3 regions of the Pseudoalteromonas sp. MB41 genome follow, and region 3 is predicted to be linked to each of the others. Evidence: predicted binding sites of a transcription regulator. Region 3 holds the regulator's gene; each other region holds the start of a gene.
The links. The regulator NrdR, encoded in region 3, represses ribonucleotide reductase genes. The targets are predictions, from matches to a motif close to AAACACNANATNTNGTGTTT.

Region 1 (2,270 bases), on a different contig from region 3:
GCTTGTTCAAGAATATCAGGGTCAAGAACCTGCTTAAGTTTGTCGAGTGTATGTACATCATCTAAAAAGGAGGACATATCATCGAAGTGTTGAATTAGAGACATAAAAAAATCCGATACTATTTCTAATATCGGATTGTGAAGCTATGAAAAGATCAGTCAAGTGATCATAAAAATATGCTTAACTGATCTGCATTAAGCTTAAGCTGGCTTTTTTCGTTATTAACTAAGGGGATGTTTTAACGTTATGACAAACCTTATTTATGACTTAGGTCTAAATACTTGAACCACAGATTCATCACATTCTAAGTAAGGCCCTTCAAGTAAATCAATACAATAAGGCACCGCAGGAAATACGGCATCAAGACATTGACGAATCGCTTTGGGTTTGCCCGGTAAGTTAATAATTAATGAGCGGTCTCTTATCCCCGCTGTTTGTCGAGAGAGTATAGCCGTTGGCACGTATTTTAAGCTTTCAGTACGCATTAACTCACCAAATCCTGGCATCATTTTGTCACACACCGCTTCTGTGGCTTCGGGGGTTATGTCTCGTTTGGCGGGACCCGTTCCACCTGTGGTAATGATTAAAGCGCATTGTTCTTGATCGGCAAGCTCGCATAATGCCGCTTCAATTAAATGTTGCTCGTCTTCGACTAATCGATAGCATGCCTGCCATGGCGAACTTAAATAGTCATTTAATGTATCGGTGATAGCGGGTCCCGATAAGTCATCGTACTGGCCTCGGCTTGCGCGATCACTAACAGTCAAAATTCCAATTTTCGCAGTCATTTTCATCTCTTTACAATTCATTTATTCGCACTCTAGCAAAGTGATGGGTAAAGGTAACTCCTCCAAAGTAGGTAGAGGTGTTTGGGGGGCGCTCCGTTTCGCTGCATTTTATTTTTGACAGGAGGGGGTTTTGATTGGCTACCCATTTTGTTCTTTTGGCAGAACTAAGCTGCTTTGATCTAGATCAAGTTTCAAACTGGCTTAAAACGGTGTTGATACTATATATTGATCATATTGAAATTTAAAACACAATATGTAGTGGTTTATGTTTAATGTATTAGAACCCCAAGTGTGCTTTCAAGAAGTCCCCGGACACATTGCGTTAGGCTTTGTGTGCACGGGGTGCCCCTTGCGCTGTCCTGGGTGTCATAGCGTTGATACATGGGATCCAAAGCATGGTGAGCGGTTAACATCGCAACGCTTTCTAGGGTTACTTGAGCGCTATAAGCACTTGATAACTTGTGTGGTGTTTTTTGGCGGAGAATGGCAGGAAGGTGATTTAGTTTATTTTTTAAAGTTAGCAACGCAGCAAGGCTTAGCAACGTGTTTGTATACCGGGCTTGAGGATGTGTCGGAGCAATTAAAAGCACAGCTGACTTATGTAAAAACGGGCCGTTATGTCGCTGAATTAGGTGGCCTGGCGAGCCATTTAACTAATCAACGATTTATTGAAATTGCTTCGGGTAAGGTACTTAACTCATTATTTTTAAAAGGATAACAAAAATGTCTATGCTGAATTGTGAACAATTAAAAGAAAAAATGCGTTTCATCGAAAACTATACACAGGCCAAGAATGCGGCCGATGGTTCTAAAGTGGATGCGAATGCAAATGTGACATTAAAAAATATAGCGACGCTAGAATCAGAAATAATGAAAGACTTTTTCATTCACGTTAATCGCACTCAGGTTAGTAATAAAATAACCGCGCTTTTCGGCGAGTCATTGGGCAAAGAGTACCTTCGACAAATTGAGAATCATGAAATTTATGTGCATGATGAAACGAGTTTAAAGCCTTACTGTACTTCTATCACCATGTATCCATTTTTATTGGATGGGCTAACCAAATTAGGGGGAGAGTCTAAGGCACCCAAGCATTTAGAATCGTTCTGCGGCAGTTTTGTGAATCTTGTTTTTGCAATTAGCGCGCAGTTTGCAGGGGCTGTCGCGACGGTCGAATTTTTAATGTATTTTGATTACTTTGCGCGTAAGGATTACGGCGATGATTATTTAGTTACTCACTATAAACAGATAGAAAATCACTTACAGCACGTCGTGTACGCTTTAAATCAACCCGCTGCTGCACGAGGTTATCAAAGCGTATTTTGGAATATCTCGTTGTACGATAGTGCATACTTTGAGGCTATGTTTGGTCATTTTGTGTTTCCTGATATGACGGCTCCAGATTGGTCGTCTTTAAAGGCACTGCAAGACATGTTTTTAAATTGGTTTAACCAAGAGCGAAACAAAGCTGTTTTAACATTC
Region 2 (2,270 bases), on a different contig from region 3:
TTTATAAAACCCGCCCAATTAATTGCATGGGCAGAAGATGCAGGCTTAAAAGTAAGAGCAAGCACAGGCCTCAGCTATAATCCGTTTTCTAAGCAATACAGTTTAAATGATGATGTGAGTGTTAATTACATTCTTCATTTTGAGAAACTTGCCTAATGGCTGGTTGTAATCCTGATATCGCTTTTGATGCCTTTATTTTTGATTTAGATGGCACATTACTCGATACTGCGGATGACCTTGGCGGCGCATTAAATCGCGTATTAGCAGATGCGAATATCGCGCCTGTTGATAAAAGCATTTATCGCCCAGCAGCGTCAAATGGGGCCAATGCATTATTAGAGGTCGGCTTTGGTGATAAATGGCCCGACGTTGAACAATTAGCATTAAGGCAGCAACTGCTCGACTATTATGCAGAAGACATTGCGATTCATAGCAAGTGCTTTAATGGCATAGAGCAACTTCTCGCCTCACTTGAGCAAAACAGCATTAAATGGGGGATCATGACCAATAAGCCCGGCTTTTTAACCGAGCCATTGGTGCAAGCTATCCCAAGCCTTGCTAATGCCATGGCTGTCGTGAGTGGTGATACCTTAGCAGTTGCTAAACCATCGCCAGAGCCACTTATTCATACTGCAAACATGCTCGATGTTGATCCAACGCGTTGCTTATACATAGGTGATGCCGAACGCGACATACAAGCAGCAAAAGCTGCCAATATGTACAGTGCAACTGCACTTTGGGGTTATATACCAAGTGTGGATACCGCACTGAGCTGGGGCGCAGATTTTAACTGGCAAACTCCAACTGATGGATTTATCCATATATAGTGTTAGTTTTAAGTTAAAACACCATATATTGTGATTGGGTTGAGTTTTAAGCAAACTTTGTTGATAAAAAAAACAGTCAGAAATTATTTTTAAAAACGATAATTTTTGTAGATCTTGAGTTGATTTTTACAAATTTCATCATCAATGAATGATCAAAGGTTAATGCTTACTAACACAATTCGTTTATCCAATAGTTATCCACAAAATGGGGCATTTCTATCCCTTGCAAATGATCGCAGACCACACTATCTTGTGATCTGCGTTTTAAAGAACACCAGATATTGTGGCTAAATGTTATTCAATTGACTCATGCTGGTGCTAATAATAATTATAATTAAGAATACCTTTGTCACTAAAAATATAATTTCCCAAGGAATACAGGCAAAACTATGAACCAACAGCTATCTGTAAGCAAACGTGACGGCCGTAAAGAGTCACTTGATCTAGATAAGATCCATCGCGTCATCGCTTGGGCCGCCGAAGGTCTAAATAATGTGTCTGTGTCACAAGTTGAATTGAAATCACATATTCAATTTTACGATGGCATTCGTACTGACGACATTCACGAAACTATCATTAAAGCAGCAGCCGATCAGATCTCTAAAGATACCCCTGATTATCAATACCTTGCTGCTCGTTTAGCTGTATTCCATTTACGTAAGAAAGCGTATGGTCAATTTGAGCCGCCGCGTTTATACGACCACATTACAAAACTGGTTGAAGACAAACGTTATGATCAACACTTACTCGTTGATTACACTGAGCAAGAAATTGACGAGTTAGATGCGTATATTGATCATAACCGTGATCTAAACTTCAGCTATGCCGCTGTAAAGCAGCTTGAAGGGAAATACCTAGTACAGAACCGTGTAACGGGTGAAATTTACGAAAGCGCGCAGTTTTTATATATCTTAGTGGCAGCGAGCTTATTCTCTGACTACCCTCGAGAAACACGCCTTGATTACATCAAGCGCTTTTATGACGCGGTTTCGACATTCAAAATTTCATTGCCGACTCCTATTATGGCTGGTGTGCGTACACCTACGCGTCAATTTAGTTCATGTGTACTGATTGAGTGTGGTGATAGCCTTGATTCAATTAATGCGACATCATCTGCGATTGTAAAATACGTATCACAACGTGCAGGTATTGGTATTAATGCGGGCCGTATTCGTGCTTTAGGTAGCCCAATCCGTAACGGTGAAGCATACCATACTGGGTGTATTCCATTTTATAAACACTTCCAAACGGCGGTTAAGAGCTGTTCTCAAGGCGGTGTCCGTGGTGGTGCAGCAACCCTATTCTACCCGCTGTGGCATTTAGAAGTTGAAAACTTATTAGTCCTTAAAAATAACCGTGGTGTTGATGACAACCGTGTTCGTCATCTAGATTACGGTGTACAGTTCAACAAATTAATGTACAGCCGTTTAATTAAAGACGACT
Region 3 (2,270 bases):
CACTAGAGCACAAACCAAAAATGATCATTGCGGGTTTCTCTGCATACTCAGGTATCGTTGATTGGGCTAAGTTCCGTGAAATCGCTGATAAAGTGGATGCGTACTTATTCGTAGATATGGCACACGTTGCAGGTCTTATTGCGGCTGGCGTATACCCAAGCCCAATCCCTCACGCGCATGTTGTTACAACAACAACTCATAAAACATTAGCGGGTCCTCGTGGCGGTCTAATTGTTTCTGCGTGTGGTGATGAAGAGATCTATAAAAAGCTTAACAGCGCCGTATTCCCGGGTGGCCAAGGTGGTCCTTTATGTCACATCATCGCTGCTAAAGCGGTTGCGTTTAAAGAAGCATTACAGCCTGAATTCAAAACATACCAAGCGCAAGTGGTTAAAAACGCACAAGCAATGGTTGAAGTGTTACAAGAGCGTGGCTATAAAGTTGTTTCTGGTAAAACAGACAACCACTTATTCCTTCTAGACCTAATTGATAAAGATATCACAGGTAAAGATGCTGACGCTGCCCTTGGTAATGCAAACATCACAGTAAACAAAAACTCAGTACCAAATGACCCACGTTCACCGTTTGTAACGTCGGGTCTTCGTATTGGTTCTCCGGCAATTACGCGCCGTGGTTTCAAAGAAGCTGAGTCTAAAGAACTTGCTGGCTGGATCTGTGACGTACTAGACAACATCAACGATGCATCAGTACAAGCAGAAGTAAAAGAGAAAGTTAAAGCAATCTGTAAAAAACTACCTGTTTACGCTTAATTGCTGGTTAAACCGTAATTAAGATAACAATAGTGTTGTTTTTTGCTATTATAAAGGCCGCTTACTAAGCGGTCTTTTTTTGTTTTTTATAAACGGAAGTTTAACCTTATGCATTGCCCTTTTTGCACAGCAAAAGATACTAAAGTAATCGATTCACGACTTGTTGGCGGTGGTCACCAAGTTAGACGCCGTCGCGAATGCAACGAATGTCACGAGCGTTTTACCACCTTTGAAGGTGCTGAACTTGTTATGCCAAGGGTGATAAAGCAAGACGGTAGTCGAGAACCTTTTAACGAAGACAAATTATTAAATGGTCTGCACCGCGCATTAGAAAAACGCCCAGTGAGTACAGAGCAAATCGAAGAAGTCGTTAACGTGATTAAATCACAGCTACGTGCCACCGGAGAGCGTGAAATCTCAAGCCATTTAATCGGCGAGTGTATTATGGAATCGCTCAAAAAGCTTGATAAAGTAGCTTATGTTAGGTTTGCCTCAGTATATCGCTCATTTGAAGATATTCGTGAGTTTGGCGAAGAAATTGCCCGTTTAGGTGATTAAGCATGTCGTTCACTGAACTTGATAGCATTTATATGGCACGCGCTATTGAGCTTGCCAAACAGGGCCGTTTTACCACGACGCCAAACCCTAATGTGGGTTGTGTACTTGTTAAAGACGGCCATATAGTTGGTGAGGGTTTTCATCAACTTGCCGGGCAGGGTCATGCCGAGGTGAATGCACTGGCCGTTGCTGGCGATAATGCCAAAGGGGCAACAGCCTATGTGACGCTTGAACCTTGCAGTCATTATGGTCGTACTCCGCCCTGTGCTGAAGGCCTAAAAGCGGCTGGTGTAAGTAAAGTGATTGCTGCAATGGTAGACCCAAATCCAGCAGTCAGTGGCCGTGGCTTACAAATATTGGCTGATGCAGGTATTGACGTTGCCTCTGGGTTACTTGAGCAACAGGCGCGCGATTTAAACAAAGGCTTTTTGAAGCGAATGGAAACAGGGTTGCCTTTTGTTACCTGTAAAATGGCCTGTAGTTTAGATGGAAAAACGGCACTTAATAACGGTCAAAGTAAATGGATCACGGGTCCGCAAGCACGCCAAGACGTTCAAGCATTTCGCGCACAAAGCTGCGCAATTTTGAGTGGTGCAGATACTGTTATCAGTGATAACGCCAAATTAAATGTGCGTACTGAAGAGCTGCCATTTGCAATGCCAACATCATTGCCGATACGTCAGCCAACACGTGTGATTATCGATTCGCAAAACAGACTCACCCCAGATCTCGCTTTATTTAGTATTGAGAGTCCGGTGATTATTTTCACAACACAGCTTGATAATCAGCAGCAATGGCCACATTTTGTAAAACACGAAGTGGTGGCAGCTAACAAGAATAAAGTTGATTTATCGGCCGTTTTAGCACGGTTAGCCGAATTACAATTTAATCATATTTGGCTTGAAGCAGGAGCAACCCTAGCGGGCGCTTTTGCACAGCAAG

Region 1: a site for NrdR is predicted at 1,033-1,052, ahead of nrdG (anaerobic ribonucleoside-triphosphate reductase activating protein). Genes of this name have one in related genera too.
Region 2: a site for NrdR is predicted at 1,097-1,116, ahead of nrdA (class 1a ribonucleoside-diphosphate reductase subunit alpha). Genes of this name have one in related genera too.

The regions. Positions count from the first base shown of each region.
Region 1 is NZ_JAJJZF010000043.1:103-2,372, forward strand. Features, by position in the region: partial or broken gene LPA49_RS21475 (transposase domain-containing protein) at 1-104, opposite strand, end outside; gene mog (molybdopterin adenylyltransferase) at 261-788, opposite strand; gene nrdG (anaerobic ribonucleoside-triphosphate reductase activating protein) at 1,054-1,506, shown strand; gene nrdD (anaerobic ribonucleoside-triphosphate reductase) at 1,512-2,270, shown strand, end outside.
Region 2 is NZ_JAJJZF010000002.1:202,838-205,107, forward strand. Features, by position in the region: gene ubiG (bifunctional 2-polyprenyl-6-hydroxyphenol methylase/3-demethylubiquinol 3-O-methyltransferase UbiG) at 1-156, shown strand, start outside; gene LPA49_RS04550 (HAD family hydrolase) at 156-827, shown strand; gene nrdA (class 1a ribonucleoside-diphosphate reductase subunit alpha) at 1,217-2,270, shown strand, end outside.
Region 3 is NZ_JAJJZF010000003.1:240,430-242,699, forward strand. Features, by position in the region: gene glyA (serine hydroxymethyltransferase) at 1-770, shown strand, start outside; gene nrdR (transcriptional regulator NrdR) at 879-1,328, shown strand; gene ribD (bifunctional diaminohydroxyphosphoribosylaminopyrimidine deaminase/5-amino-6-(5-phosphoribosylamino)uracil reductase RibD) at 1,331-2,270, shown strand, end outside.